One region of the Streptomyces sp. CNZ287 genome, then DNA from elsewhere that is predicted to be linked to it. Evidence: predicted binding sites of a transcription regulator. Region 1 holds the regulator's gene; the other holds the start of a gene.

Region 1 (15,786 bases):
GGGGGTCCTTCCGGCGCGGGTCTGACGGTCGGGTCGCGTTCACTCCCGCGTCATACGACACGCCTCACCCGGCGATGGTTGTACCAACCAATGCGCCAGCACCGGCGCCTGACACCCCACGGCCGGCCCCGTGTGGCTCACGGAGCCGGCCGCCGTGGGGGGTTGCCTGTGGCGTTCCGTCCTACGTCACGTCTGCCGCACGCCGTACGGCCGTTCCTCGCCGTACTACGGCGCCGTACCGCGCCGCCGCACCGCTACGTCGCCGGCTGCGGCTCCGGCTCGCTCTCCGCCGCCTCGGTGCCGTCCCCCGGCGGCTCCTGGGCCGGGGTCCTCACCGAGTCGAGCAGAAGCTGCGCCACGTCCACGACGGCCAGCGACTCCTTCGCCGTTCCCGCGTTCTTCTTGCCGTTTACGGAGTCCGTAAGCATCACGAGGCAGAAAGGGCACGCCGTGGAGAGAATGTCTGGGTTCAGCGACAGCGCCTCGTCCACACGCTCGTCGTTGATCCGCTTGCCGATGCGCTCTTCCATCCACATGCGCGCGCCGCCCGCGCCGCAGCAGAAGCCGCGCTCCTTGTGCCGGTGCATCTCCTCGTTCCGTACGCCCGGCACCTTGGCGATGATCTCGCGCGGGGGCGTGTAGACCTTGTTGTGCCGGCCCAGGTAGCAGGGGTCGTGGTACGTGATGATCCCCTCGACCGGCGTCACCGGGACCAGCCGGCCCTCGTCCACGAGGTGCTGGAGCAACTGCGTGTGGTGGATGACCTCGTAGTGGCCGCCGAGCTGCGGGTATTCGTTGGCGATGGTGTTGAAGCAGTGCGGGCAGGTAGCGACGATCTTCTTCTTCGCCTTCTCGACCGTCACCCCTTCGTCCGGGTCCTCGCCGAACGCCATGTTGAGCATCGCGACGTTCTCCTCGCCCAGTTGCTGGAAGAGGAACTCGTTGCCCAGCCGCCGCGGCGAGTCGCCCGTGCACTTCTCGTCGCCGCCCATGATCGCGAACTTCACGCCGGCGATGTGCAGCAGCTCCGCGAACGCCTTGGTGGTCTTCTTCGCCCGGTCCTCCAGCGCGCCCGCGCAGCCGACCCAGTACAGGTAGTCGACCTCGGAGAGGTCCTCGACGTCCCTGCCGACGACCGGGATCTCGATGCCCGTGTCCGCCGCCAGCTCCTTGGTCCACTCCAGCCGCTGCTTCTTGGCCAGCCCCCAGGGGTTGCCCTTCTTCTCCAGGTTCTTCAGCATCGTGCCCGCCTCGGACGGGAACGAGCTCTCGATCATCACCTGGTAGCGGCGCATGTCGACGATGTGGTCGACGTGCTCGATGTCGACGGGGCACTGCTCGACGCACGCGCCGCAGGTGGTGCAGGACCACAGCACGTCGGGGTCGATGACGCCCTGCTCCGCCGCGGTGCCGATCAGCGCGCGCTCCGCCTCGGCCAGCGCGCCGGCCGGTACGTCGGCGAGCTGTTCGGCGGTGGCCTTCTCCTCGCCCTCGGCGGACTTGCCGCCGCCGGCGAGGAGGTACGGGGCCTTGGCGGCGGCGTGCTCGCGCAGCGACATGACGAGCAGCTTGGGCGAGAGCGGCTTGCCGGTGTTCCAGGCCGGGCACTGCGACTGGCAGCGGCCGCACTCCGTACAGGTGGAGAAGTCGAGGATCCCCTTCCACGAGAAGTGCTCGACCTGGCTGACGCCGAAGACGGTCTCCTCGCCGTCCTCGTCGTCGAAGACGGTCTCGAAGTCGATCGGCTTGCCGCCGGAGGTCATCGGCTGGAGCGCGCCGAGGGCCACCGCTCCGTCGGCGTTGCGCTTGAACCAGATGTTGGGGAAGGCGAGGAAGCGGTGCCAGGCCACGCCCATCGTGGCGTTGAGGCCGAGGACGAGCGCCCAGATGAAGGAGGTCGAGATCTTGATCATCGCGAAGAGGTAGACCAGGTTCTGCACGGCGCCGGTGCTCAGCCCGTCGACCGCGGCGGTGACCGGGTACGACGCGAAGTAGGCGGCCTCGTACCCGCCGATGTGGTGCAGCGAGCCCTCCAGCCCGCGCAGCACGAGGATGCAGATGCCGATGACGAGGATGACGTACTCGACGAAGTACGCCTGCCACATCGTCGAGCCCGTGAAGCGGGACTTGCGGCCCGCCTTCGACGGCAGGCTGAGCTGCCGGATCACGATGAGCGTGAGGATGCCGAGCGTCGTCATCAGCGCGATGAACTCGACGTACAGCTCGTACGGGAGCCACTCGCCGATCACCGGCAGCAGCCAGTCGGCGACGAACAACTGGCCGAAGGCGTTGACGAGGGTCAGCACCAGGGTGAGGAAGCCGATGGCGACGAACCAGTGGGCGATGCCGATGATGCCCCAGCGGTTCATCCGGGTGTGGCCGAGGAACTCCCTGGCCAGCGTGGTGCTGCGCGCGACCGGGTCGTCCGTGCGGCTGCCGGCGGGGACCGGCTTGCCGAGCCGGACGAAGGCGATGATCTGCCCGATGGCGCGAGCGAAGAGCGCGGTGCCGACCGCGGTGATCACCAGCGATACGACGATGGCGGCGAGCTGCATGGAGGGCTCCTCGACCGGACTGCTCTGCTGTCTGCTCTGCGTGTCTGCTGAATCTGCTGCGTGCGAGTGCGGGCCGCACGTGGAGTACGTGCCCTGATACTCGGCTTACCCAGCCACTACTAAGCGGTAACTTATCTCTTCTCCGCCTGAGGGTACCCGGGCGGCCCCGGCCCCCTGAAGCCGCCCGGCCGGTGATGTGCGTCGCGTCCCCGGCGCCGCCGGGACCCTCGGCCCGTAGCCCGAAAACCCGTTCCCACCTGCAATGACGCACAAAACTTGAGTGGAGATGACTCAGGTGAATTGCGCCGGGCGTGGTCGGCATGGCACCCTTGAGCCTGTCCAGCTCAAGGCAGAGCACCTGATCCGGAGGATAGACAACATGGCACGTGCGGTCGGCATCGACCTGGGCACGACGAACTCTGTCGTCAGTGTTCTCGAGGGCGGTGAGCCCAGCGTCATCACCAACGCCGAGGGCGCCAGGACCACGCCGTCCGTCGTCGCCTTCGCCAAGAACGGCGAGGTGCTCGTCGGCGAGGTCGCGAAGCGCCAGGCGGTCACCAACGTCGAGCGGACCATCCGGTCGGTCAAGCGCCACATGGGCACCGACTGGAAGCAGCCGATCGACGAGAAGGAGTTCACCCCCCAGCAGATCTCCGCGTTCATCCTGCAGAAGCTGAAGCGGGACGCCGAGGCGTACCTGGGCGAGAAGGTGACCGACGCGGTCATCACCGTCCCGGCGTACTTCAACGACTCCGAGCGCCAGGCGACCAAGGAGGCCGGCGAGATCGCGGGCCTCAACGTCCTGCGGATCGTCAACGAGCCCACCGCCGCCGCCCTCGCGTACGGCATGGAGAAGGAAGACCAGACCATCCTGGTCTTCGACCTCGGCGGCGGCACCTTCGACGTCTCCCTGCTGGAGATCGGCGAGGGCGTCGTGGAGGTCAGGGCCACCAACGGTGACAACCACCTCGGTGGTGACGACTGGGACCAGCGCGTCGTCGACTACCTGGTCAAGCAGTTCCAGAACGGCCACGGCGTCGACCTGTCCAAGGACAAGATGGCGCTGCAGCGGCTCCGCGAGGCCGCCGAGAAGGCGAAGATCGAGCTCTCCTCGTCCTCCGAGACGACGATCAACCTGCCGTACATCACCGCCTCCGCCGAAGGCCCGCTGCACCTCGACGAGAAGCTGACCCGGGCGCAGTTCCAGCAGCTCACCCAGGACCTCCTGGAGCGCTGCAAGACGCCGTTCCACAACGTCATCAAGGACGCCCGCATCGAGCTGGGCGAGATCGACCACGTGGTCCTCGTCGGCGGCTCCACCCGCATGCCGGCCGTCGCCGAGCTGGTCAAGGAGCTGACCAGCGGCAAGGAGGCCAACAAGGGCGTCAACCCGGACGAGGTCGTCGCCGTCGGCGCCGCCCTCCAGGCCGGTGTGCTCAAGGGCGAGGTCAAGGACGTCCTGCTGCTCGACGTCACCCCGCTGTCCCTCGGCATCGAGACCAAGGGCGGCATCATGACCAAGCTCATCGAGCGCAACACCACGATCCCGACGAAGCGTTCCGAGACCTTCACCACGGCCGAGGACAACCAGCCGTCGGTGCAGATCCAGGTCTTCCAGGGCGAGCGCGAGATCGCCGCGTACAACAAGAAGCTCGGCATGTTCGAGCTGACCGGCCTGCCGCCGGCCCCGCGGAACGTGCCGCAGATCGAGGTCACCTTCGACATCGACGCCAACGGCATCATGCACGTCGCCGCGAAGGACCTCGGCACGGGCAAGGAGCAGAAGATGACCGTCACCGGCGGCTCCGCGCTGCCGAAGGACGACATCGAGCGCATGATGCGCGACGCCGAGCAGTACGCGGAGGAGGACCACAAGCGCCGCGAGGCGGCGGAGACGCGCAACCAGGGCGAGCAGGTCGTCTACACCACCGAGAAGTTCCTCCAGGACAACGAGGACAAGGTGCCCGGCGACGTGAAGTCCGAGGTCGAGGGCGCGATCTCCGACCTCAAGGAGGCGCTGAAGGGCGAGGACACCGCGGCGATCCGGGAGGCGACGGAGAAGGCCGCGGCCACCAGCCAGAAGCTCGGTCAGGCGCTCTACGCCGACGCCCAGGCGTCCGGCCCCGCCGCCGCCGGCGGCGAGGGCGCCCAGCAGGCGCAGCAGGACGCGCCCGCCGGTGCCGACGACGACGTCGTCGACGCCGAGATCGTGGACGACGACAAGCCCAAGGGTGGTGCCGCGTGACGGAGGAGACCCCGGGCTTCGAGGAGAAGCCCGACGTCCCCACCGACGCAAAGACAGCGGAGGCACAGCAGGGCGGCCCGGACGGGGCGGGCAACGCGCCCGCCGGCGCACGGCGCGCCGACGGAGCCGGGCCGGGTGCCACCGCCGGGAACGGGGACGCGAACAGCCCGCTTGCGGCTCGTCTCGACGAGACCCGCAAGGCGCTCGACGAGCGGACGAAGGACCTGCAGCGGCTCCAGGCGGAGTACCAGAACTACCGCCGGCGGGTCGAGCGGGACCGGGTGGCGGTCAAGGAGGTCGCGAACGCGAACCTGCTGACCGAGCTGCTGCCCGTGCTCGACGACATCGGCCGGGCCCGGGACCACGAGGAACTGGTCGGCGGGTTCAAGTCGGTCGCCGAGTCGCTGGAGACCGTCGTCGCCAAGATGGGCCTCATGCAGTTCGGCAAGGAGGGCGAGCCCTTCGACCCGCTGATCCACGAGGCGCTGATGCACAGCTACTCGCCGGATGTGTCCGAGACGACGTGCGTGCAGATTCTCCAGCCTGGGTATCGGATCGGCGAGCGTACGATCCGGCCCGCGCGGGTCGCCGTGGCGGAGCCGCAGCCGGGGGCGACGCCCGGGTCGCAGGGCAAGGAGGGCGAGAAGCCGGACGAGAAGCAGGCGGACGCGGACGACGGCGGACCGGAATCCGCCGGCGCCGCGGACGGCGGCGGCTCGGACGCCTCCGGACCCGCGAAGCCGGGGTCCGGCGGAGAGACGGACAGCGGTGGCCCGGACGAGGGGTGACGCCGTAACGGCCGCCGAGGGACGAGAGGAGGGACGCCGGGAATGAGCACCAAGGACTTCATCGAGAAGGACTACTACAAGGTTCTCGGCGTCCCGAAGGACGCCACCGAGGCCGAGATCAAGAAGGCGTACCGCAAGCTCGCCCGGCAGTACCACCCGGACGCCAACAAGGGCGACGCCGCGGCCGAGGAGCGCTTCAAGGAGGTCTCCGAGGCCAACGACGTGCTCGGCGACCCGCAGCGGCGCAAGGAGTACGACGAGGCGCGCACCCTCTTCGGCAACGGCGGTTTCCGCCCGGGTCCGGGCGGGGGCGGCAACGGCTCGTTCAACTTCGACCTCGGCGACCTCTTCGGCGGCTCGGGCCCCGGCGCCCCCGGCGGCGGCCAGACCACCACCGGCGGCTTCGGCGGCGGTCTCGGCGACGTCTTCGGCGGGCTGTTCAACCGCGGTGGCGGGCGTACGCAGCCGCGCCGGGGCCAGGACATCGAGTCGGAGGTCACGCTCAGCTTCACGGAGGCCATCGAGGGCGCCACGGTCCCGCTGCGGATGTCGTCGTCCGCCCCCTGCAAGACCTGCGCCGGCACGGGCGACAAGAACGGCTCCCCGCGGGTCTGCCCGACCTGCGTGGGCACCGGTCAGGTCTCCCGCGGCGGCGGTGGCGGCTTCTCGCTGACCGACCCGTGCGTGGACTGCAAGGGCCGCGGGCTCATCGCCCAGGACCCCTGCGACGTCTGCAAGGGCAGCGGCCGCGCCAAGTCGTCCCGCACGATGCAGGTCCGCATCCCCGCGGGGGTGCAGGACGGGCAGCGGATCCGGCTGCGCGGCAAGGGCGGCCCGGGCGAGCGCGGCGGCCCCGGCGGCGACCTGTATGTCGTCGTGCACGTCGACGGCCACCCGGTCTTCGGCCGCAAGGGCGACAACCTGCTGGTGACGGTCCCCGTCTCGTTCCCGGAGGCGGCCCTCGGCGCGGACATCAAGGTGCCCACGCTCGGCGGCCCGCCGGTCACCCTGAAGCTGCCCCCGGGCACGCCCAACGGACGCACGATGCGCGCCCGCGGCAAGGGCGCCGTCCGCAAGGACGGCACGCGCGGGGACCTGCTCGTCACCGTCGAAGTGGCGGTGCCGAAGGAGACGGACGGCACGGCGCGCGAGTCGCTGGAGTCGTACCGGAAGGCGACCGCGGGCGAGGACCCGCGCGCGGAGCTGTTCAAGGCCGCGAAGGGAGCTTGACGACGATGAACGGCAGAAACGGCGGACGCGGCGCCCCCCGCGGCCGCAACCCGTACGAGCTGACCGAGGAGACGCCGGTCTACGTCATCTCCGTAGCCGCGGAACTCTCGGGCCTGCACCCCCAGACCCTCCGCCAGTACGACAGGCTGGGCCTGGTCTCCCCGGACCGCACGGCGGGCCGCGGCCGGCGCTACTCGGCGCGGGACATCGCGCTGCTGCGGCAGGTCCAGACGCTGAGCCAGGACGAGGGCATCAACCTGGCCGGGATCAAGCGGATCATCGAGCTGGAGACGCAGGTCGCCGCGCTCCAGGCGAAGGTGGCGGAGCTGACGGACGCGTTGGACGGTGCGGCCTCCGCGATGGCGCAGCGGGAGGCGCAGGTGCACGCGTCGTACCGGCGGGACCTGGTGCCGTACCAGCAGGTGCAGCAGACGAGCGCGCTGGTGGTGTGGAAGCCGAAGAAGAAGCGGGGCTGAGCCGCGGCTCAGTCGGCGAGGTAGGTGACCTCCACGCGGGGCGGGAGCCCGGCGTGGAGGTTTCTCATGTGCGGGCGCAGGGAGACCTCGCGCAGGGTGCCGAGCGCGGCGAGCGGGGAGAGCTCCAGCGGGCCGCTGCCCGGCGGCAGGTCGAGCACGAGGTGGTCGAGCCGGGGGAAGAGGGACGGGAACCGGCTCAGGTCGAGTTCGTCGGCGGGCCGGTCGCCGACCAGGCCGAGGAACGTGATGCCCGGCAGCGTGGCGTCGGCGGGGGCGACGGTCAGCAGGTCCGGCCGGCACCGGAGCCCTTCGAGCAGCGGGAGCGCGGCCAGGGCCGGCCAGTCGTACGCGGTGGCCTCGTGGCGCCAGCCCAGGTAGACATGGCGGAGTCCGGGGTGCCTGGCCAGGGGGTGCAGCCCGGCGGTCCGGGCGGTCAGGAGATTGAGTGTCGACAGTGCCGGCAGGGCTGGCAGTGTGTCGAGGTCCAGCGGGCGGCGCCGCTCCGGCGACAGGGAGAGGGCTTCCAACTGCGGGTGGTTGGCGAGGAGCCCGGGTACGGACTCGACCAGGCCCGGCACCGTGTCGAGGATGAGGACGGTGAGCGGCAACCCGGCCAGAGCCGAGGCGTCGTACAGGTCGGCGCACTCGTTCAGCCGCAGGTAGCGCAGCTCGCTCTGCCCGCGTAGGAAGGCGAGATCCATCAGCCTGGGCTGGTTGCGGACGATCAGATCCGTGAGGCGGGTTGCGGCGAGTCCGTCCTGTAGCCCGACGGGGTCGAGCGGGCCGCGCACGTCGACCATCGGGCGTCCGCCGAGTCTGCGCAGGGCGCGCAACTCGGCGTCGGAGGTGACGGTGAAGTACAGCCCGTCCGGGTCGAGGCGGGCGATGACTTCGTCCGCGTACTCCTCGGTGTCGAAGCGGTGCCAGGCCCAGACGAGTTGGCTGCGTACGCCGAGCGAGGGATGGTCGGCGTAGCGGGCGAGGAACGCGATGGCGCGGTCCGAGTCCACGTGACTTGCGGCGGCGGCGATCAGGGCCGCGCTCTCGTCGCCCGCCTCCTCGCCCGCCTCCTCCGGGCCCGGGAGCAGGTCCAGCACCAGCGGTCCCGCCGCGCCCAGTGCCCGGGCCTCCACCGGCGTCTTCGGCGGGATCAGCGCCTCCGTCGCCCGTTCCACCGCCTCCCGCACGCCCGGTGCCAACTCCGCCGCGTGCTCCAGGCACGCGGCGGCCAGCAGCCGGATGCGTACCCCCTCGACTCCCTCCCGCCGCTCCGCCGCCGCCAGCAGCTCCCGCAGGATCTCCTCGCGCTCCCGCGGGCGGGCCTGGGCCACCGCCATGCGGATGACGTCCTCCCACTGGTCGTCCGCCGCGTGCGCGGCCAGGACGCCGATGTCGCCCTCCTCCACCGCCGCGCGGGCGCCGAGGTAGTCCTGGAAGGTGCGGTGGACGAAGTCGACGGCGCCCGGGGCCGGTTCGCGCAGGAGGCCGCTGCGGTCGCGGAAGTGCTCCAGTACGGCCGCCGCGTCGCCCAGGGCCGCGACCTCCGGGACCGCCGGGAGGGCGGCGGCGACGAGGGACTCGGCGCGGGCGCGGTCCAGCTCCGTGCGGCCGTTGCGGATCAGCCAGTACGCGAGCCGCTGGAGGACCTGGAGCTGGGGTTCCTCGCGCAGGTCGGGGACGGCCATGTCGCGTTCGCGGTCGCGGCGGCTGAGCAGCATCGACAGGGCGGCCTCGTACAACTCCTTGCGCCCGCGCGGGAGGTAGCCGCGGCGGGCGCGGTTGAGGGCGCACATCAGGCCGCACATCAGCGGGTTGGTGGCCAGCCGGCCGAGATCGGAGGTGTGCCGCACGGCGGCGGTGAGCTGCTGCTCGTACGCCGTGAGCTGCGCGTCGTCCGCGGCGGGGGCGCCGGTGCGGACGGCTCCGGCGCGTACGGCCTCGTGCCAGCGGGCGATGAAGCGGGTGAGGTCCGCGGGGCGCATGGGGGCGAGGGTCAGCTCGGTGAAGCCCTCGGCGGCCAACCAGTCCTCGCCGACGGCGGAGGGGCGGGAGGTGACGAGCCAGCGGTTGCCGGGGTAGGCGTCGGCGAGGTCGGAGAGCCAGCGGCGGGTGCGGTCGCGTTCGGCGCGGGGGACCTCGTCGATGCCGTCGACGAGGAGCAGCCCGCGGCGGGCGGTGAGCACGCGGTGCTCCCAGCCGTCGGGCTGCGCGCCGGCGAGGGGGCTGCCGGTGGCGGAGAGGAAGTCGCGGGGGGCGGGGAGGCGCTGGCCGTGCCGGGTGAGGGTGCGCAGCGGCAGGACGAAGGGGACACGCCCTGCGAGGTAGTCCATGGAGTGTTCCGCGCCGGAGCCCGCGCGGGTGGCGGAGAGGGCGAGCCACTGCACGAGGGTGGTCTTGCCCGAGCCGGCGGCGCCGCGGAGCAGGACGCGCTCGTAGGCGGCGAGGGCCTGGTCGGCGGGGAGCACGGGGTCGGAGAGGGGGTCGGTGTCGTCGAAGGGGAACGGGGACGGGGCGGCCTGCGTCGAGGCGGCGGCCTCCAGCCGCAGATACGCCACGTCCAGCGGCCACTTCGCGGGCGAGTCGGCGAGATCGACGCCGTAGATGGTGAGCCTGCCGTGCTTCTTGGCGGCGTACGCGAAGTACTCGCGCTCGAAGGCCGCGTCCTGTGCGGCGGGGAGCGGCGTGCGGGCGATGAGGGCGTCGAGGCGGGCGATCTGGTCGGCCTGGCGGCGGGACTGCTCGACGAGGGTGCGGGCGACGAAGGTGGAGCGCTGGCTGAAGAAGTGCAGGATGTGCAGGCAGGCCGTGTCGAGGAGGGTGTCGTGGAAGGAGGCGGCGTCGGCGGAGAGTTCGCGTACGGGATCGCCGCCGCGCTGCGCCGCGGCGCGGCGGAGCCGGCGGGCGAGGGCTTCGGGGCCGAGCTGGACCGCCTGTACGTCGTCCAGGTCGAGGTCGCCGAGGGCGGTGAGGCTGCGGGCGAGCGCGCCGGCGACGGCTTCGGCCTCGCCGGCGGGGACGGGGGCGGGTTCGCCTCCGGGGCCGTCGAGGGCGCGGCGTACGAGCGTGCCGGCGAGCTTGCGCAGGCCGTCCTCGTCCAGCTCCCGGCGCTCGCCGCGGAACGACACCAGCGCTGCCATCCGCACCGGCCGCCCGGCGAGCCCCGCCCCGGGGCCCTCGCTGCGGAACAGCCGCCGGACGAGGGGCGCCACGACCGCGGACGCGAGCCTGGCGCCGACGGCTGCGGGTTCCATGGGGCAGACGATATAAGCGGGCGGTGACAGGTCACCGGCGGTGTTCGCCGAAGGTCCGGTTCGTTCGGCTATGTACACCCTCAGCATTATGAATTTCAGGAAGATGATGCTGGGTTCGGGTGGAGTTGATACGGACGGTAAGCCAATGTTCTGGTGGAGAACGGGGACAAGTCGCCGAACGTGACGTACGTACGGCTCAGTTGGTCCGGGAGTTCATATTGTGAGGTATCACGCTGCGGACAACACGGCGCGACAGGCTCCCCCGGTCGGTCTCGCGCTCCTCTCCGACCGGGAACGCGAGGTGCTCCTCCTGCTCGCCGACGGCCCGACCAATCGCCGGCTGGCGTCGCAACTGGGGGTGGCGGAGCGGACGGTCCGCGCCCATCTGACGAACATCTGCCGCAAGCTGAACGTGGAGTCCCGCGTCCAGGCCGCCCTGGTCGCCGACCGCCACCGCCGCGCCCTGATGCCGGCCGTGGCGGGCCCCGACCGGGTTGCCCCAAGAGGCAATGGCCGGGGGCGCCACGTTCGTGAATGATGAGGGCCAGTGCCCTCTGGGGCGCCGCGGAGGCGACCTGCCATCGTCGTACGCGGGCGCCGGCGGCACCCCTCGGACGGAGCGCTGGTGCGCTCGCTTCCCGGCCTCACGCGCACCAGCGACTCCGCTCCTCCGCCCTCTCCCCCCGGTTCCGCCCGCCCGCGCTCGCGGGGTGTGCCGGGGGCGTGGCTGTACCGGCTCCGGAGACCCCCACGGGTCAGGCCCTGTCGAGCATGCTGGAGCGGGCGATGAGATAGCCGAGTTGGGCGCGGCTGTCGCTGCCGAGGGCGGTGGACAGCTTGGCGATGTGCGCGCGGCAGGTGCGGACGTTCATGCCGAGGCGGCGGGCGATGGCCTCGTCGAGGTGGCCCTCGACGAGCAGCCTGGCGATGCTGCGCTGGACGCCGGTGATGCCTCCCCGGGTGTCGTGCTCGGGGGGCTGGCGGCCCCATGGGACGCCGAGTTCCCAGAAGTACTCGAAGATGGCGCGCAGGAACCAGACCAGGCCCGGGTGGCGGATCTCCATGGCCACCTCGCGGCTCGGCTGCGCGGGGAGGAAGGCGATGTCCCGGTCGACGATGAGGAGTCGCTCGGGCATGACCTCCAGGGTGCGTACCTCCAGCCCGGTGTCGCTCAGCTCGTCCAGGTAGGCGAGCTGACTCGGGTGGTGCCGGTACGTGTGGTTGTACAGGATCCGCTGTGTGACGCCGCGTTCGCTCATCCGCCGGACGCGGTGGGTGGTGGTGCGCATCGTCGCGGGGTTCCAGTTGGTCCGCCCGCTGGCCGGCTGGATGGCCAGGAACTGCTCCGTGCAGTCCTCCAGGGCCCGCGCGAGGGCGGCGTCGATCCGCTCCTTCCCCGTCCAGACGGTGAACGCGGAGGTGGCCGGGTCGTCCGGATCGAGCGACGTCAGCTTCTCGACCGTGTCGGCGAGCGCGGACACGAAAAGCCGGTACTCGCCCAGCTCTCTTTCAAGGGGCTCGACGAGCCCGGCGAGCGCCTGCGTCGGAGGCGTCGGCACCAGCCACTGGGTGTCGCCGGGCTCGGGCCGTAACAGGTCCAGGTCGAAGAGGCACGGCGCGGTCGCCGTGGCCTCGTGTGAGATGCGGCCGGAGCGCAGGGCCGAGGCGTAGAGCTTCCTCCCCGGGGCGCAGAGGCCGGTGGTGTGGTGGGGGTGGGACATGTCTCTCTCAGGTCTCGTCGAGGATGCCGGAGCGGGCGATGAGATAGCCCAGTTGTGCACGGCTGTTGCTGCCCAGTGCGGAAGCGAGCTTGGCGATGTGGGCGCGGCAGGTGCGGACGTTCATGCCGAGGCGGCGGGCGATGTTCTGGTCGAGGTGGCCCTCGACCAGCAGGCGGGCGATGCTGCGCTGGACACCGGTGATGCCCTCGTGGGTGGCGTCCGTGTAGGCGGCTTCCTCCAGGGGGGTGGCCAGTTGCCAGAACTGCTCGAAGACGCCCACGAGATAGGAGACGAGCCCGGGGTGGCGGAGTTCCAGGGCGACCTGGCGGTCCGGGCGGGCCGGAAGGAAAGCCGCTTGGCGGTCGACGATGATAAGGCGCTCGATGATCTCCTCAAGCGTTCTGACCTCGACCTGCTGTGGGCCGACGAACCGCAGGTACGCCAGCGTCATGGGCGCTTCACGGGCAGCGTGCTGATAGAGGGTGCGCATCCGTACGCCGCGCTCGGCGAGCGGGCGGACTCGCTGCAGTGCCTCGCCGAGGGCACGGGCGCCGCGCGTGGCCGCTTCGGGCTGGATGGTGAGAAGTTCGTATGAGCACTCACCGACCGCCAGATCCAGCGCGGTGTTGATCGTGCCGAGGCCCTCCAGCACCGTGATCGGTGAGTTGTCGGAGGCGACCTCGATGCCGATATCGATGAACCGGCTGAAGCTCTTCGCGAGATCGGCCGCGTGCTGCTGCCGCTCACGGATCTCCCGTTCCCGGGATACAAGAAGCCCCATCATGGCGTCGGCTGCGGGGACCGGCAGCAGCCAGTCCGGGTCGTCGGGGTCGGGAGAGAGAAGGGCGAGGTCGCTCAGGCACGGTGCGCTCCGCGCGTCCGCAGCCGCTATCCGGCCGTCACGCACGGCAACGGTGTATGCCTCGCGGGCAGCCGGGCAGGGCTCTTGGAGGCTGTGGCCGTGCTCGTGATCGTGCCCTGCGTGCATCTCCGTGTACTCCCAGGAGCGGTGATTGAGGTCAGGACTGGTCGAGGATGCCGGAGCGTGCGATGAGGTAGCCGAGTTGGGCCCGGCCGTTGCTGCCGAGGGTGGTGGCGAGCTTGGCGATATGGGCGCGGCAGGTGCGGACGTTCATGCCGAGCCGGTCGGCGATGACCTCGTCGACGTGCCCTTCGACGAGCAACTTGGCGATGCTGCGCTGGACACCGGTTATGCCGTCCGGCTCCGGGTGCTCGTAGTGCACATCCTCGTCGAGGGGCGTGGCGAGTTGCCAGAGGTGATGGAACACGCCGACGAAGTACTCGACGAGACCGGGATGCCGGACCTCCACCGCCGAATCCCGGTTCAACTTCACCGGCCGGTCACGGTGCGCGGGAACGAAGGCGACTTTGCGGTCGATGATGATCAGACGATCGACCAGCTCCTCGAGCGTGCGCAGTTCCATGAGGTCGTTGGCGACCCGTTCCTGATAGGCGAGCAGGCCGTAGTTGTGCCGTGCGGTGTGCTGGTAGAGGCTCCGAATGCGCACGCCGCGGTCGACCAGCGGACGCACCCGGTCCACCGCCTTGTCGAGGAGCTCCGGGGGGCGGGTCCCACCCGGCTGGACGGTGAGGAGTTCCTTCTCGCACTCCGCCGTCGCTCTGCCGACGATCGCGTCGATGTTGGTCACGCCGCTCAGTTCGGTGATGGCGCTGCTGACGGTGGTGCGTCCCTGAGTGATGGAGAGGAACGGTTCGAACGCGTCCGCCAGCGCTAGGGTCTGGTCCCTGCGCTCCTGAATCTCGCGCTCGATGGGGTGCTCAAGTCGGGCCAGAGCGGTGGACGGAGGTACCGGCCGGAGCCATCGTGAGTCGTCCGGGTCAGGGAGGAGCAGCATCAGGTCGATCAGACACGGCACCTCTTCTCCCTCCGACCGGGAGACGCGCCCGGCCCGCAGCGCGCGGGCGTAAAGCTCCGAACTCGCGGTACAGAGGTCGGCGTATCCATGAGGATGGTCTGATTCGCCTTGATTTTTGCCCATTTATCCTTCCCACAGGAAGATGTGATTCAGGAACATGATGCAGTGCAGAGGTGGTGAACAGCCTTCGCGTGAGGCACCTTCTTCTGTGGGAAGCGGATTCATTAGGGAGGCCGGGACTCCCGATGGCAAAAAGACTGACACGGTGGGCAGTTGCATTCGTGACTGCGGCTGTACTCAGCGTCATAGCAAGTCCCTTTGGCGCAGGCTCCAATGCCGGTCCGGGTGAGCAGGGTTCGGACCAGGCGGCGGTGGCGGCACAGCAAGACCCGACCTGGGGCTAGCCCGGGGACTGGACATTGACAACCTCAGACAGACAAGGACTTAACAGACACAGGTATCACGATGAACCCAGACCACCGCCGAAAGACGGAGAACCATTGGCACTCCGTCGATCTCGCTACGGCGGTGCCCCGTGCCGGAGACAGGTTGGCGGTTGCCCTCCTCGGAGAGCCGATCACCATCCTGCGTGACGGAAGCGGGGTCGTCCAGGCCTTCCGCCGGAGGTCGGGGCGTTACGTGCGCTGCGTGGTGCGCTGCGGCGTGATCTTCGTCAATCTTGGCGAAGAGGATCACGTTCCCGTAGCAGCCGACGGCGTACCTGATAGCGAGAGCATCACCCCCCACTGTGCCTGACCGGGCGGTATCCCCCGTGTCCAGATCGCCCGAGGGCACACCAGCGGTGCCATCGCGGACGCAACCCCGCGATGGCACCGCTTTTGCGTGTTCCTGCGCGCATGCTTAGAGGGCGGCGGGCGCGTCGCGGTCGCCGGTTGCCGGTGCCGGGTTGGAGTTGAGTGGAGTAGACTCAACTTAGCTACGTGGCCTCAGGCACGCCGAGTGCGGCCGAGGCGTACCCAGGACCGGCACCCCGGCAAGGAGGAGCACACAGCAGTGGACGCGGAGCTGACCAACAAGAGCCAGGAAGCGATCGCCGGCGCCAACAGCCGTGCCGTGTCCGGCGGCAATCCGGACATCACCCCCGTACATCTGCTGCTCGCCCTGCTCGACGTGGCGGACAACGAGAACCTTCAGGACCTGCTGGCCGCCGTCGACGCCGACCAGGCCGCCGTGCGGTCCGGGGCCGAGGCGCTGCTCGGCGGGTTGCCCAGTGTGCAGGGGGCGACCGTGTCGCCGCCGCGGGCGGACCGGGAGTTGCTCGCCGTCGTGGCCGATGCCGCCGAGCGGGCGCGGAAGCTCGGCGATCAGTATGTGTCGACCGAGCACCTGCTCATCGGGGTCGCCGCCGAGGGCGGTGCCGCCAAGGAGTTGCTGAAGAAGCAGGGGGCGAGCGCCAAGGCGCTCGTGCAGGCGTTCGAGAAGATCCGCGGCGACCGGCGCGTGACCACGAAGAACCCCGAGGGTACGTATCAGGCGCTGGGCAAGTTCGGCACCGACCTCACCGCCGCCGCCCGCGACGGCAAGCTCGACCCGGTCATCGGGCGGGACCAGGAGATCCGCCGCGTCGTGCAGGTGCTCTCCCGGCGTACGAAGAACAACCC
Region 2 (15,786 bases), on a different contig from region 1:
GGGCTCGCCCCGTACCTGCAACTCCTCGTCGCCCGCGACACCGAGACCGCGCTCGACCGCAAGCAGGTCATCAGCCGCGCCATCGGCAACCAGGCCGCCGTCGTGACCCGGCTGGAGTCCGGCGCCAAGCGGCTCGGTGCGCTGACCGCCTCCTCGCGGAAGGCGCTCGACCGGCAGCGGGAGCTGACGGGCGAACGCAAGCGGCGCCGGGACCGCGTGGACGACCGGCTGACGGAGGTGGCCGACGCACTCGCGGAGCTGACACCCGCGAAGCTGGCGGCTCTCGACCGGCTGGAGGTACGGGGAGCGGAGGAGGACCGGCGGGAGCTGATGGCCCCGGACGGGGCGGACGGCGGCGGCCCGGACGCGGCGGTGGACGGCAAGCCGGGCGGGGCCCGCCCGGAAGCTTCCGGCGGTACGGACCGGACGCGGCGGCCGGGTACGTGGGGCGCCGCTGAGCGGGAGCCGTCGCGCGCCGGCCGGCGGGCCGTCTCGTACGCCCTCGACCAGGCCGGCAAGCCGTACCGCGCGGGCGCCGGCGGGCCGCGGGCCTACGACTCCTCCGGGCTCACGCAGCGGGCCTGGCGCGAGGCGGGCGTCCGCATCCCCCGTACCGCGCGGGGGCAGTGGCGGGAGCTGCGCCGGGTGCCGCTCACCGCGATGCGGCCGGGGGACATCGTGGTGTACCACCGCGACGCCTCGCACGTCGCGCTCTACCTGGGGCACGGCCGGGTGGTGGAGGCACCGCGCACGGGCCAGCGGGTACGGGTCGTCCCCGTCACCATCCGCCCCCTGCGCGGCGCCGTGCGCCCCGGCTGACGGCGGCGCGCTCAGCCGGTCAGCTCGCCGCGCAGCCCCGGGGTGAGGACGTGGCCGACGCGGCCGACGAACAGCTCCATGTGGTACGCGGCCACGCTCAGGTCGCAGTCCGGCTCGGTCAGCACGCCGAGCAGCGAGCCGTCCCCCGCCTCCATCACCACCAGGCAGCCGTCCTCCATCGCCACCATCGTCTGCTTCACCCTGCCGCCGTCCATGACGTCCGCGGCCCCGTTGGTGAGCCCGCCGATGCCGGAGACCACGGTGGCCAGTTGCTCCCCGGCCGACGCGGACTGCGGCGGGGCGGCGAGGAGGGGCAGCCCGTCGACCGAGACGACGACCACGGACCGTACGCCGGGCACCTCCGCGGTGAAGTTGTCGAGCATCCACCGCAGGCTGCTGATGGTGTCCCGGTGTTCCTGTGTGCTGTTCACGTACTGGCTCCCTGCTCCTTCGCGTCCCATGTCGCGGCCTCCGCGGCGGCGGCCCGCCGCCCGTCCCGAGACCCCTGCTGCAACCCCCCGAGCAACCGGCGCACCTCCCGCGCGTCCGCACCCCGCCGCGCGGCCTGCGCGGGCACGGCGACCACGGCCCGCACCGGTGCCGCGGGCCACCCGCCGGGCGACTCGGCGCCGCGCTGCGGGGCGACGGCACGGGCGGGCGGGGCACCGGCGGCAGGACCGGGGGCGGCGGCCCGCCCGGCCGGTACGGGGCTGAGCGCCGCAGGGCCGGTTGCTGGGTGGCCGGGGGCGGGGTGGCCGGGGGCGGGGTGGCCGGGGGCGGGGTGCTCGAACGCCGGGTGGCCGGGCGCGGCTTGGCCGGTCGCCAGGTGCTCGGCGGGCGGGTGGCCTGCGGACGCGGTGACGGGCGCCGGTTGACCTGCCGCCGCGTGGGCGGGCGCCTCGCGGGCGGGCGCGGGTCGGGCGGGGACCGCGCGGGCGGGTGCCTCACCGGGCACCGCCGCACCGGCGGCCGCCCCGGCGCCGGCGGGCACGGGGGTGCCCGTCGCCGTACCGTGCCGCGGCGGCGCCACCGCGCCCCCGGAGACCGTGCCGCCGGGCCGGCGCCGCGGCAGCATCCCCGCCTCGGCGCGCACCCATCCGCCGGTCCGCGGTGCGGCGGCGGGCCGGGCCGACGCGAACGGCGGCGGCGCCGGACGTACGCCGCCGTCGGGCGGCGGGCCGGAGCGCTGCGGACCGACCCGTACGGGCGCCGCACCCCCGTCCCGTACGCCCCGGCTCTCGGCGTCCGTGCGCGGACCCGGCTCCGGCCGGGCGCCGCGGGCCGCGGGCACCGGCACGGCACGCCCCGCACCACCGGCCGCCGCGGCACCCCCGCCACCGGCAACGCCACCCGCACCAACACTGCCGGCAACGCCCACCGCCCCGGCCGCGCTGCCGGCGAACCCGGCGCCGCCGCCGGCCGCGCCGACTCCCGCGAGCCCCGCGGCACCACCGCCCGGCCCGGCACCGCCGCCCGCCGCTCCCGCTCCCGCGAATCCCGCGGCGTCGCCGCCGACCGCGGCGGAGGCTCCCGCGAGCCCCGCGTCATCGTCCGTACCGTCCGCCGCGCCGCCCACCAGCAGCCGCCCCGGCAGCCGGACCTCCGCGTCCACCCCCCGGTCCCGCAGCCGCAGCTCCACGCCCACCCCGTGCCGCGCCGCCAGCCGCGCGACCACGTACAGCCCCAGCCCCAGCGCCTCCCGCGGCGCCGGGCCCGGATCGGTGTCGGCGAGCCGGGCGTTGAGGTCGTCGACCCGGGCCGCCGGGCTGATGCCGATGCCCTCGTCCCGTACGACGAGCAGCAGATCGCCCGTCCCCAGCAGCCGCCCGGTCAGCAGCACTTCGGACTCCGGCGGGGAGCACGACGTGGCGTTCTCCAGCAGCTCCGCCAGCAGGTGGCTCGCGTCGCCGGAGGCGAAGCCCGTGACGTGCACCTGCGGCACGTCCGGGGAGAGCACCACCCGCTGGTACGACTCGATCTCGCCGACCGCCGCGCGCAGCACGTCGATCAGCGGGACGTTCGCGCGCCGCGTGCCGCGGTGGTCGGCGCCCGCGAGCACCAGCAGGTTCTCGCTGTGCCTGCGCATGCAGGCCGCGAGGTGGTCGAGCCGGAAGAGGGTCTCCAGCGTGCCGGGCTCCTGCTCGTGCGCCTCCAGCTCGTCGATGAACGACAGTTGGCGCTCGACCAGCCCCAGCGTGCGGCGCGACAGCCCGACGAACGTGCCCTGGACGCTGGCCTGGAGCCCGCCGATGCGCTCCGCGAGCGCCGCCCGCTCGCGCAGCAGCGAGTCGCGCTCGACGACGTGGTTCTCCCTTGCGGCCGCCAGCTCCGCGCGTACAGCGGCGAGTTCCGCCGCCTTCTCCGCGGCGTCCTCGGTGTCGGCGCCGTCGGCTGCCTGCATGCCGCGGGCCGCGTACACGACGACGCCCACCGCCAGCACCGCGCACAACGCCAGCAGCGCACCGTGCACTTGCAGCGCGCTCGCCGCCTGCGCCCGCTCCTCTGGGTCCGCGCCGCTGACGCCGCGGAGCGCGCCGACCAGGCCGGGCGCGCCCGCCGCGAGCACCGCGGCGCCGACGACGAGGTACGCCGCCTTGGCGCGCGGCGAGGTGCGCGGCGCGGGGTGCGCACCGCGACGGCGTCCGGCGCCCCTGCCCTCCTGCCGATCCGGCTGCACGGGGGTCCGCAATGGCTCTCCTTCGACTCTTTGTCCCGCGGCGCCATGTCCTTGCATTTCGGACTGTTGGTGGCTGAGTCCGGTTGCGCCTCGGCCCGCGGGTCGACCTTGGCAGCAGGTGTCCTATGCAGGCGGACTTTGCCCCGGCGCTCACTCGAACGAGCGAACATGTGTTGCCGGGGTGCCGCCGGTCCTTCCGCCGGGCGTCACGGGCCGTGCGGTCCGTACGGGCAGACTGGGATCATGCGCATCGAACTGGCCAGCGACCCCGCCGCACCCCCCGCCCCGAACGAGGACTACGCCGCCGTGGCCCTGCCCGCGTCCGGCACGGGCGGGGCGGTGGTGGTGCTGGACGGTGTGACGCCGCCGCGGGACGGGGACACCGGCTGCGTCCACGGCGTGCCGTGGTTCGTGGCGCGGCTCGGCGGCGCGTTCCTGGAGCTGGCCGGCACCCGGGAGACTCCGCTCACGGACTGCCTGGCGGCGGCCATCCGCCGCACCGCTGCGGCGCACGGCCCGGCCTGCGACCTCACCCACCGGCGGACGCCGCAGGCCACGGTGGCGGCGGCGCGGTGGGACGGTGAGAGGGTGGAGCACCTGGTGCTGTGCGACGCGGCGCTGCTGCTGGAGGGGCCGGACGGGGCGGTGCGGCCGGTGCTCGACCTGCGGCTGTCGCAGGTGCCGCGCAGCCGTCCCGCGGAGGAGATGCGCAACGTCGAGGGCGGCTTCTTCACCGCCGCCGCCGACCCGGAGGTCGCCGCGCGGGCGGTGGTGGGCAGCGTGCCGCGTACGGAGGTGGCGGCGCTGACGGCGCTGACGGACGGGGTGACGCGCTGGACCGAGGTGTTCGGCTTCGGCGACTGGACGGCGCTGCTCCAGCGGGTGCGGAAAGCGGGGCCGCGGGGCGTGGTGGCGGAGGTACGGGCGGCGGAGGCGGCGGACGCGGACCGCAGCCGGTACCGCAGGGGGAAGGTGCACGATGACGCGTCGGCGGTGCTGGTGGAGCTGTGACGAGCGATGAGTGACGAGTGACGAGCGCCGACTGACAGATGACAGATGACGACAGATGCCAGATTGCGGGGGAGTTCGGACGGCCCGCGGCCCGGGCGGCTGGGGGAGTTGCCCGGGCCGAACGGAGCGGCGGGGAGGGGCGGTACGGACTCAGTCGGTGCCGAACGCCCGGCGCAGGACGGCGACGGCCTGCCCGATGGCGGCGTCCGCGGCGTGGGTCTCGCGCAGGGCGTTGAGCATCACGAAGTCGTGGATCACGCCCTGGTAGCGGGCGGCGGTGACCGGCACCCCGGCCTGGCGGAGCTTGTTCGCGTACGCCTCGCCCTCGTCCCGCAGGACGTCGGCCTCCGCGGTGATCACGAGCGCCGGCGGCAGGCCCGCGAGCTGCTCGGTGCTCGCCCGCAGCGGCGAGGCGGTGATCTCGGCGCGCTGCGCCTCGTCGGTCGTGTACTGGTCCCAGAACCACTGCATCGCGTCGCGCCGCAGGAAGTAGCCCTCGGCGAACCGGCGGTACGAACCGGTGTCGAAACTCGCGTCCGTGACCGGGTAGAACAGCACCTGCTGCACCAGCGGTACGTCCCCGCGCTCCTTGGCCTGGAGCGTCAGGGCGGCCGACATGTTGCCGCCGACCGAGTCGCCCGCGACGGCGATCCGCGCGGGGTCGAGGCCGCTGGCGGCGCCGTCGGTGACGATCCAGCGGGCGACCGCGTAGTTCTGCTCGATGGCGACGGGGTAGCGGGCCTCGGGCGACAGGTCGTACTCGGGGAAGACCACGGCGGCCCGCGCGCCCACCGCCAGCTCGCGCACGAGCCGGTCGTGGGTGTGGGCGTTGCCGAAGACCCAGCCGGCGCCGTGCAGGTAGAGGATCACGGGCAACGCCCCCGCGGCGTCCGCGGGCCGGACGATCCGGGTCCGCACGGAACCGGTCGGACCGCCCTGCACGGTGACCCACTCCTCGGCGACCTCGGGCTTCTCGATCTCGCCCGACTGCACCTCGTCGACGGTCTTGCGGCCCTCGGCGGGGCCGAGGTCGAAGAGGTAGGGCGGGTTGGCGGTGGCCCCGGCGAAGGCCGCGGCGGCGGGCTCCAGGACGGGAGCGGCGGGGGTGTACGCGGCGGGCTTCCGGTTCTCGGACATGGCGGGTGCTCCTCCGGGGGTCGGACCTCTCGATACCCCATAACACTAGGGCACGATTACCTTGTACACAAGCCAATCGCTCCTTATTAACTTTGAGCCTCCCCGGTGGGTACGATGACGGTACGCGCAGAGAGAGGGGCCCGTATGGCGACCACCGACACCGCGGCCGAGGCGCCGGGGACCGAGGACGAGTTCCGCAAGCTGGACGAGTTCTTGTGCTTCGCCCTGTACTCCGCGCAGCGCGCGGTCATGAACGCGTACCGCCCGCTACTCGACAAGCTCGGCGTGACCTACCCGCAGTACCTGGTGCTGGTCGCGCTCTACGAGAACGGCCCGTCGCTGGTGAAGAGCCTCGGCGCCGCCCTGCACCTGGACTACGGGACGCTGACCCCGCTGCTGAAGCGGCTGGAGGCGAACGGCCTGGTGACGCGGGAGCGCCGCGCAGACGACGAGCGGCTGGTGGAGGTGTCGCTCACACCGGAGGGCACGGAGCTGCGCCGGAGGGCGAATGTCGTGGTGCCGTCGCTGGACGAGGCGATGGGGCTGACGGCGGAGGAGCAGGAGGAGGCGAAGGCGCTGCTGCGGAAGATGTCGGCGAACCTGGCGGCACACGGCTGACGGGGGCCTGGAGCGCCAGGCCGCCCGGGATGGCCGAAGCGACCCGCGACAGCGCACCTAAGGCTGTACCCCGGGACGGCGCGGCGCCGAGGCGGGAAGAGGCCCCCTACCACCGCCCGCCGCCGCCTCCGCCCGCGTGCAGTTCGTTGAACCGTCCCAGCAGCCGGGCGAGTTCCGCGACCTCGGCCGGGTCCCAGCCGGCGAGCTGCTGGACGTACTCGGCGTGCCGCGCCCGCCGTACGCTCAGCACCCTCCGCCGCCCCTCCACCGTGAGCCGCACGAGCGCTGCCCGGCCGTCGGCGGGGTCGGGTTCGCGGTCGACGAGGCCCAGTTCTTCGAGGGCGTGGAGTTGCCGGCTGATGGTCGCCTTGCCGATGTTGAAGTAGCCGGCGAGTTCGGAGGCGCGCCGCCCGCCGCCCTCGAGTTGGGCGAGCAGGGCGTAGGCGCCTGGTTCGAGCCCGGGGTGGACCTGGCGGGCCATGTCCGCCGCGATGCCGCGGGCCCGGCGGTAGAAGACGGCGAGTTCCCGTTCCAGATCGAGGAAGACGTGGTCCACACCATTTTCCTCGTCCGCCTGTTCGCCTCCGGGGGTTTCGGCCTTGTGCACGTCAGGGGCCCTTCTGGCTTTCCACGAGCTGAAAGTTTTCTTCAGAAGCGACAGAAGCCGCAGCTCCCCCAGTATTTCGCAGGCGTAGACCAAAGGCACCTGCCGGGCCCTCTTTCGCTCCCGCGCGCCCAGCGCTTACCTTCGGCGCAGCACATAGTGACATGGCCACACCAAGGGCCGGGCCAAGGCCCCGCAGGCGTACGAGGACGGGCCACTGCCGCCCCGCCGCTCCCGCCACACCCCAGAGCCGGCCGCACCACACGCCCGGCACCTCCGCCCCTCCGCCTACCGGCACCACCGGAATCACGGCTTACCGGAACCACGGCACCACCGGTACCACCGGCAAAACCGGCACCACCGAGGAACCCCCACACCCGGAGGAACGCATGTCATCCGCAGTCCGCACCCGCCGGCGCATCGGGCGCCGCTCCCTCGCCGCCGCCACCGCCGTCGCGGCCACCTCGCTCTCCCTCGTCGCCGGCCTGACGAGCCCCGCCGCCGCGGCCGGCGACCGGCTCAACCCCAACCCCCGCGACCTGGAGCGCGGCGAGGCGTACATGGGCGCCGGCATCCGCCTCCACGAAGGCACCGGCGCCCCCGCGGGGTCGGCCGGGGCGGCCGGCCAGGAGGCGGGCCCGCTGGCGACCGTCGAGGGCGTCGACGTCTCCAGCCACCAGGGCAACGTCAACTGGTCCACGCTCTGGAACGCCGGCAACCGCTTCGCGTACGTCAAGGCCACCGAGGGCACGAGCTACAAGAACCCGTACTTCACCCAGCAGTACAACGGCTCGTACAACGTCGGGATGATCCGCGGCGCGTACCACTTCGCCCTCCCGAACGGCGCGAGCGGCGCCGCCCAGGCCGACTACTTCGCGAGCAACGGCGGCGGCTGGTCCCGCGACGGCAAGACGCTTCCGGGTGTGCTGGACATCGAGTACAACCCCTACGGCGCCACGTGCTACGGCCTCAGCCAGGCGTCGATGCGGAGCTGGATCAGCTCCTTCCTGACGCGCTACCGCGAGCGCACGGGCCGGTACGCGGTGATCTACACGAACACCAACTGGTGGACCCAGTGCACCGGCAACTACAGCGGCTACGCGGGCAACCACCCGCTGTGGATCGCCCGTTACGCCTCCTCGCCGGGGACGCTGCCGGCGGGCTGGGGCTTCTACACCTTCTGGCAGTACACCTCGACGGGCCCGACGGTGGGCGACCACAACAAGTTCAACGGCGCCTACGACCGCCTCCAGGCCCTGGCCAACGGCTGACCCGCCCCTCAACCCCCGCCGGTCCCTCCGGAGCTGCTCCTCCGGAGAGACCGGCGGTCACCCGTTCCCGGCGGGCAGACACCCGGCGGCCACGAGAGCCTCCCGCAGGTCGGCCACCATGCCGGGGGTGACGTCCGGGCACCCGCACGATCAGGCTGTAGGTGCGGTTCGAGGCGCGCCAGGCGTCGTCTTCGCGCTGGGTGCAGAACGTCCTGAACTTCCGCAGGGTGCCCGGAGACCCGGTACCGGGTCTCCGGGCAGGCCCACCACGGACCAGCCGGTCGGCCTGTCTCCCACGCGTGTCCTCCGCTCCCCCGCCGTGTTGCCGCAAGCCCGTCCGCGACCGAAGACCAGGGGGAGGCGCCGCGGCCGAACGAGTACCGGACGGGTCGTCATCAGGGCAAGGAGCCGCCGTGGCCGGCAAGTGACGATCAGCTCGGAGGAGTTGGCGGAGGTGCGCATCGCGCTGCGCCGTACCCTGCCGCGCGACGCCTCGCGGCCGCCCGAGCCGGAGTCGGGCGCGGTCGGCGGCGAGGAGGCGTCCGACCTGCTGGGGCGGCTGATGACGCTGGGGGCGACCCTCGTGGAGGGCAGGGAGCTGGCCGTCACGGAACTCGCGGACAGGCTGACGAGGAGCGAGATGCGGACCTGCATCACGGACCAGGCGCTGGGCCGCGCCTTCGTCTTCGGGGAGTGACCGCGGCCGGAAAGTGCGTTCCGGTCAGCGCACCACGGTCTGGATCTCCTCCACGGTCACGTCGTACGTGGTCTCGAAGACGCCGTCGGGCAGGTCGCCACCGGTACCGCCCGTGCCGGTCCAGTCGACCTCCCACGTGATCGACGCCTTCAGCCCGTACGACCCGCCCGCCGCCTCGCTGGATCGCCGGTAGGTGATCCCGCACGCCGGCACCGCGTCGGGCTCGCCCCGCCGGTAGCGTTCGCCGACGCTCCCGTCGTCGTCGATCGCGCACTCCCCGCCCTCGGGGTGGACCTCGGCGTCCTCCGTCCCCGGATCGAGCCGCAGGCTCGTGGGCGTGGCGGTGGTCTCGGCCCACAGCCCGGTGCCGGGGAGCTCCGCCCGCACCCGGACCTCGTCGAAGGCGGCGGGCTCCTGCCAGATCCAGGTGGGCAGGTTGACCTTCAGCCGGTCGTCCGCGGGCTGCATCTCGATCTCGGTGTCGGGCACCTTCACGGAGTCGTAGGCGTACTCGGCGAGCATCTCGGGGGTGATGGCCGTGGGCACGTCGGGTTCGGCGCCGTCGTCGGCCCAGAACATCAGTTGCTGGTCGCAGTCGCCGGCTTCGAGTTCGTCCTCCCGGTTGGGGTTGCGCACGGCGCGCCACCACATGCCCTTGCCCTGCTTGTCGAGGTTGTAGTTCTCGGGGTTTCCGTCGCCGCCGTCGCGGTAGTACTCGTGCATGAGGTCGACGCCCCACTGGAGGCGGCTGTTGACGGGGACGAGGTTGCCGTTCTCGATGGCGTTCACCGCCTGCTCCAGCTCCCGCGGAGAGGCGACGGGCTCGTGCCAGCAGGCGGGCGGCGTCCAGTTCGTGTCCACGGCGCTGATGGGCTGCCCACCCTGCCCGCCGCCCCCGGTCTGACGGACGACGACCTGGGTGGCGGTGGCACCGATGGTGCCGTCGTCCGGGTTCGAGTCGCCTTCCAGGCCGATGCCGTTCTGGGCGTACGCGCTCTGCATGCAGAACAGGAGCTGTGAGGCGGTGGCCAGCCCTAGGATCGCCAGCCTCACGGTCCTCATCAGGACAGTCCGCTCGCGTTGCACTCGTCCCGGTGATTGGTGACGTCGGCTGTCTGCCACGCGCCCTCGTCGTTCTTCTGCAGCGTCGTGCGGTACTCGACGTACTCGTACGGGTCCGACTGGGTCAGGACCTTGCCGGTTTCACGGTTCTTCTGGTCCACGTCGCGCTCGTCGGAGCAGAAGCGGAGAGTGGCGGTGAAGCCGTTGCCGGCGACTTTCACCTCCGGGTCGAAGAAGCGGAAGGTGCCCTCCACGGTGGCGTTGGCGTCCTTGAACTCGCCGATCCAGTCCTGCAGCGACGTCCACGCGCCGGTGCCCTTCATGTTGTAGAGCGGGATGTACTCGGAGTTCGGGTTGGGCGGGTCCTGGGTAATCGCCTCGTACGTAGCCCGCTGGCGCTGGGCACCGGAGTCCAGTACCGCCTGCTCCTCCGGGTCCTCCGACTCCCAGTCCTCGAAGACCAGTTCCACACTCTGCGGCAGCTTGATCTCCGGTGCGTCCGCGTCCCCTCCCGGCGCGGACGGCGACGCCGCCGGGCTGCTCTTCTCCGCACCCTCGATCTTGTCGTCCGACGACCCGGAGTCGTCGCCGCCGCAGGCGGAGACCAGCAGGGCCGCGGCGGCGACCGCCGCGAGGGTGGCTGAGCGGAATTGGCGGACCACGTCGACTCCAGTAGCGGTGAGGGCGCTTCGAGTGACAGGACGCTACCAAGGGGCGGACGGTTCCGTCAGGCTGCCCCGCGGGCCTTGCCGCAGCACGCCGAACGGCCCCTCCCGGGTGGGTGGTCGGGAGGGGCCGTGTCCGGGGGCAGGGGGCAGGGACAGGTGGTCCGGCGGTGAAGCCGTCAGGCCCTCCGGTCGTCAGGCCGCCACCGGGACCCCCGGCTGGGCCGTGGCGGCGGCCGGGGTCAGGGCCAGGTCCAGGACGTGGCGGACGTCGGAGACCGGGTGGACCTCCAGCTTCTCCAGCACCTCCGCCGGGACGTCGTCCAGGTCGGGCTCGTTCCGCTTCGGGATGATCACCGTGGTGACCCCCGCCCGGTGCGCCGCCAGCAGCTTCTGCTTCACGCCGCCGATCGGCAGCACCCGGCCCGTCAGCGACACCTCACCGGTCATCGCCACGTCCGTGCGCACCTGCCGGCCGCTCAGCAGCGACGCCAGCGCCGTCGTCATCGTGATGCCCGCGCTCGGGCCGTCCTTCGGGACCGCGCCCGCCGGCACGTGCAGGTGGATGCCCCGGTCCTTCAGGTCGGCCACCGGCAGTTCCAGCTCCGCGCCGCGCGAGCGCAGGAAGGAGAGCGCGATGTGCGCCGACTCCTTCATCACGTCGCCGAGCTGTCCCGTCAGGGTCAGGCCCGACGCGCCCGACTCGGGGTCGGCCAGCGACGCCTCGATGTAGAGGACGTCGCCGCCCGCGCCCGTCACCGCCAGGCCCGTCGCCACGCCCGGGACCGCCGTGCGGCGCTCCGCGGGGTCGGTGGCGGACTCCGGGGTGTGGTGCGGCCGGCCGATCAGCGGGCGGAGTGCGTCGACGCCGACCGTGTACGGCAGCTTCGCGTCGCCCAGTTCGTGCTGCGCCGCGATCTTGCGGAGCAGCCGGGCGAGGGCGCGCTCCAGGTTCCGTACGCCCGCCTCGCGGGTGTACTCGCCTGCCAGCTTCCGCAGGGCGTCGTCGTCGACGGCGACCTCGCCGGCTTCCAGGCCCGCGCGCTCCAGTTGCCGGGGCAGCAGGTGGTCGCGGGCGATGGTGACCTTCTCGTCCTCGGTGTAGCCGTCGAGGCGGACCAGTTCCATCCGGTCCAGCAGCGCCTCGGGGATGGCTTCGAGGACGTTCGCGGTGGCCAGGAAGACGACGTCGGACAGGTCCAGCTCGACTTCCAGGTAGTGGTCGCGGAACGTGTGGTTCTGCGCCGGGTCCAGGACTTCGAGCAGGGCCGCGGCCGGGTCGCCGCGGAAGTCGGAGCCGACCTTGTCGATCTCGTCCAGGAGGACGACCGGGTTCATCGAGCCGGCCTCCTTGATGGCGCGGACGACGCGGCCGGGCAGCGCGCCGACGTACGTGCGCCGGTGGCCGCGGATCTCCGCCTCGTCGCGGACGCCGCCGAGCGCGACCCGGACGAACTTGCGGCCCATGGCCCGCGCCACGGACTCGCCCAGGGACGTCTTGCCGACGCCGGGCGGGCCGACGAGTGCGAGCACGGCGCCGCCGCGGCGGCCGCCGACGAGGCCCAGGCCCCGGTCCGCGCGGCGCTTGCGCACCGCCAGGTACTCGGTGATGCGTTCCTTGACGTCCTCCAGGCCCGCGTGGTCGGCGTCCAGGATCTCCTTGGCGCCGGTGATGTCGTACGCGTCCTGGGTACGCTCGCTCCACGGCATCTCCAGGACGGTGTCGAGCCACGTCCTGATCCAGCCGCCCTCGGGCGAGGCGTCGGAGCTGCGCTCCAGCTTGCCGACTTCCTTCAGGGCCGCTTCGCGGACCTTCCCGGGCAGGTCGGCGGCCTCGACGCGGGCGCGGTAGTCGTCGGACTCCTCGCCCTCGGGCTCGCCGTTCAGCTCGCGCAGTTCCTTGCGCACGGCCTCGAGCTGGCGCCGCAGCAGGAACTCGCGCTGCTGTTTGTCGACGCCCTCCTGGACGTCCTTGGCGATGGATTCGGCGACGTCCTGCTCCGCCAGGTGCTCCTTCAGCCACTGGGTGGCGAGCTTGAGGCGGGCCACCGGGTCGGCGGTCTCCAGCAGCTCCACGCGCTGCTCGATGGTGAGGAACGGCGAGTATCCGGAGTTGTCGGCGAGCTGGCCGACGTCGTCGATCTGCTGCACGCGGTCGACGACCTGCCAGGCGCCGCGCTTGCGCAGCCAGTCGGTCGCGACCGCCTTGTACTCCTTCGTCAGCTCGGTGACGGCGCCGGGGACGGGGTCGGGGACGGATTCCTCGATCTCGGTGCCCTCCACCCACAGCGCGGCCCCGGGGCCGGTGGTGCCGGCGCCGATACGGATCCGGGCGACGCCGCGGATCAGCGCACCGGGGTCGCCGTCGGCCAGCCGGCCGACCTGCTCGACGCGGCCGAGGACGCCGGTGCCCACGTAGGTGCCGTCGACCCGCGGGACGAGCAGGACCCGGGGTTTGCGTCCGCTGCCGCGCGCCGCGGCCTGGGCGGCCTCGACCGCGGCCCGCACCTCGCCGTCGGAGAGGTCGAGCGGCACGACCATGCCGGGGAGCACGACCTCGTCATCGAGCGGCAGGACGGGCAGGGCCAGCGGCGTGCTGGAACCGGACTCAGTAGCCATTGATCTCCCCTTCGGCATGCAAGTTGAGTTACATGCGCTCAACCCGGAGGGGCGCCGGGATGTTCCCGGCGGTCTGTTCGCTGTCAGCGATCGGGCAGGATGGGGGCCATGAGCAGCGAGAACGACGCGGCCGGCGCGGTGACGGTCGACCGCAGGTCCGGCCCGTACGGGGAGGTCGTGCTGCGCCGGCACGGTCCGCACCACGAGATCATCGCGAACGGCGTCTTCCTCATGGACACCTCCGACGGCCGCTCCGAGCGGCTGCTGATCCGGGCCGCGTCCGGGGCGCTGGACCCGGCGGCGACGGCGCCCGCGGTGCTGATCGGCGGTCTCGGCGTGGGCTTCTCGCTCGCCGAGGCGGCGGCGGACCCGCGCTGGGGGCGGATCACGGTGGTCGAGCGCGAGCCGGCGGTCATCGAGTGGCACACCGGACCCGCGGCAGGCCAGGTACCCGCGGCCGGCCCGGAGTCCGGGGCCCCGCCCCTCGCGCACCTCAGCGGCGCGGCCCTCGCCGACCCCCGCGTCTCACTCGTCGAGGCCGACCTCCTCGACCACCTCGCCACCGCCCCGTACCGCTACGACGCGGTCTGCCTGGACATCGACAACGGACCCGACTGGACCGTCACCGAGGGCAACTCCGGCCTGTACGCGCCCGCCGGCCTCGCCGCCTGCCGGGACCGCCTCACCCCCGGCGGCGTCCTCGCCGTCTGGTCGGCCCGGCCCTCCCCCGCCTTCGAGGCCGCACTCCGCTCCGCCGGCTTCACGGCCGTACGCACCGAGGAGATCCCGGTACGCCGCGGCGCCCCCGACGCCGTCCACCTCGCCGTCCGCCCGCCGGACGACGAGGTGGACGGCGAGGCGGGCGGCGCGTAGGGAACCCCGGGCGGGGGCTCTCCGTTCCGTAGCCGAGGCGTGTCGCCTCCCCATACGCTGCTAGCTGAACCGGAGGGCCTACGGGGAAGAGACGGCGAGGGCCACGAACACATGGCAGACAGACAGGGCCTGAACGGCCGCGCCGACCACGCGGCCGCAGTGACGCCCGGTGCCCAGCGCAGGGTGCTGGTCGTGGAGGACGACCCGACCATCGGGCAGGCGATATCGGCGCGGCTGCGCGCCGAGGGCTTCCAGGTGCGTACGGCAGGGGACGGCCCGGCCGCGGTGGCGACCGCCGCGGAGTGGGCGCCCGACCTGCTCGTACTCGACGTGATGCTGCCCGGCTTCGACGGGCTGGAGGTGTGCCGCCGGGTGCAGGCCCAGCGGCTCGTGCCGGTGCTGATGCTGACCGCGCGGGACGACGAGACGGACATGCTCGTCGGCCTCGGCGTCGGCGCCGACGACTACATGACCAAGCCCTTCTCCATGCGTGAGCTGGCCGCGCGGGTGCACGTGCTGCTGCGCCGCGTGGAGCGGGCCACGCTGGCGGCGGGCGCGGCACGGGACGACACGCTGCGCCTGGGCGAGCTGGAGATCGACCACACCGAGCGGCGGGTGCGGGTCGGCGGGGACGACGTGCATCTGACACCGACGGAGTTCGAGCTGCTGGCGTGCCTGGCCAACCAGCCGCGGGCGGTGCTCTCCCGCGAGCAGCTCCTCGTGGAGGTCTGGGAGTGGGAGGACGCGTCGGGGACGCGGACGGTCGACAGCCACATCAAGGCGCTGCGCCGCAAGATAGGCGCGGAGCGGATCCGTACGGTGCACGGCGTGGGGTACGCGCTGGAGACCCCCGTCACATGACGGTGCCGGACGGCGGCGGGGAGCCGGGCTTCTGGGGCCGGGTGTGGGACGCGCTGCGCCCGCTGGACCCGGTGCGGTCGGTGAACGCGGCGCTGGGCGCGCTGGTCATCGGCTCGGTGGTGATCGCCACCGGGCTGGTGTGGGTGGCGATCCGCTCCTCCACCGAGGTCCGGCTCATCACGGTCTTCTCGCTCATCGCCTCGCTGCTGATCACGCAGTTCGTGGGGCAGCGGCTGACGTCGCCGCTGGTGCAGATGACCGCGGTCACCCGGGCCATGGCGCACGGCGACTACACCGCCCGGCTGGCGACCCGCCGCCGGGACGAGTTCGGCGAGCTGGCGCAGACGTTCAACCGGATGGCGGCCGACCTGCAGTCCGTCGACCGGCACCGCAAGGAGCTGGTCGCCAACGTCTCGCACGAGCTGCGCACCCCGATCGCCGCGCTGCGCGCGGTGCTGGAGAACGTGGTCGACGGCGTCTCCGAGGCCGATCCGGACACGATGCGCACCGCGCTGCGCCAGACGGAGCGGCTGGGCCGGCTGGTGGAGCAGTTGCTGGACCTGTCGCGGATCGACAGCGGGGTGGTGCCGCTGCGGCTGCGGCGGTTCGCGGTGGAGCCGTATCTCGCGGGCGTGCTGAAGGAGGCGCACTTCGGCACCGGCGCGCACGGCACGGCGGGCGCGCCGGAGGGGGACGGCGACGTCCCCGGCCCCCGCGGGCGGGGCGACGTCCGGCTGCACCTGGACGTCTCGCCGCCGGAGCTGTCCGTACGGGCCGACCCGGAGCGGCTGCACCAGGTGATGGCGAATCTGATCGACAACGCCGTGAAGCACAGCCCGCCCGGCGGCCGGGTCACCGTGCGCGCCCGTGCC

The links. The regulator HspR, encoded in region 1, represses chaperone genes until heat shock. The targets are predictions, from matches to a motif close to TTGAGNNNNNNNNNCTCAA.
Region 2: a site for HspR is predicted at 13,204-13,222, ahead of lon (endopeptidase La). Genes of this name have one in related genera too.

The regions. Positions count from the first base shown of each region.
Region 1 is NZ_VISV01000008.1:195,493-211,278, forward strand. It holds gene FB457_RS17155 ((Fe-S)-binding protein) at 255-2,555, opposite strand; gene dnaK (molecular chaperone DnaK) at 2,935-4,800, shown strand; gene grpE (nucleotide exchange factor GrpE) at 4,797-5,588, shown strand; gene dnaJ (molecular chaperone DnaJ) at 5,631-6,818, shown strand; gene FB457_RS17175 (heat shock protein transcriptional repressor HspR) at 6,824-7,294, shown strand; gene FB457_RS17180 (NACHT domain-containing protein) at 7,303-10,545, opposite strand; gene FB457_RS17185 (helix-turn-helix domain-containing protein) at 10,766-11,083, shown strand; gene FB457_RS17190 (hypothetical protein) at 11,301-12,266, opposite strand; gene FB457_RS17195 (helix-turn-helix domain-containing protein) at 12,274-13,254, opposite strand; gene FB457_RS17200 (hypothetical protein) at 13,286-14,287, opposite strand; gene clpB (ATP-dependent chaperone ClpB) at 15,179-15,786, shown strand, end outside.
Region 2 is NZ_VISV01000001.1:50,073-65,858, forward strand. It holds gene FB457_RS00210 (C40 family peptidase) at 1-819, shown strand, start outside; gene FB457_RS00215 (roadblock/LC7 domain-containing protein) at 831-1,250, opposite strand; gene FB457_RS00220 (ATP-binding protein) at 1,247-3,508, opposite strand; gene FB457_RS00225 (protein phosphatase 2C domain-containing protein) at 3,740-4,507, shown strand; gene FB457_RS00230 (alpha/beta hydrolase) at 4,658-5,644, opposite strand; gene FB457_RS00235 (MarR family winged helix-turn-helix transcriptional regulator) at 5,789-6,262, shown strand; gene FB457_RS00240 (MarR family winged helix-turn-helix transcriptional regulator) at 6,369-6,869, opposite strand; gene FB457_RS00245 (lysozyme) at 7,256-8,137, shown strand; gene FB457_RS00250 (hypothetical protein) at 8,562-8,834, shown strand; gene FB457_RS00255 (hypothetical protein) at 8,859-9,896, opposite strand; gene FB457_RS00260 (hypothetical protein) at 9,896-10,558, opposite strand; gene lon (endopeptidase La) at 10,757-13,180, opposite strand; gene FB457_RS00270 (class I SAM-dependent methyltransferase) at 13,289-14,053, shown strand; gene FB457_RS00275 (response regulator transcription factor) at 14,165-14,914, shown strand; gene FB457_RS00280 (sensor histidine kinase) at 14,911-15,786, shown strand, end outside.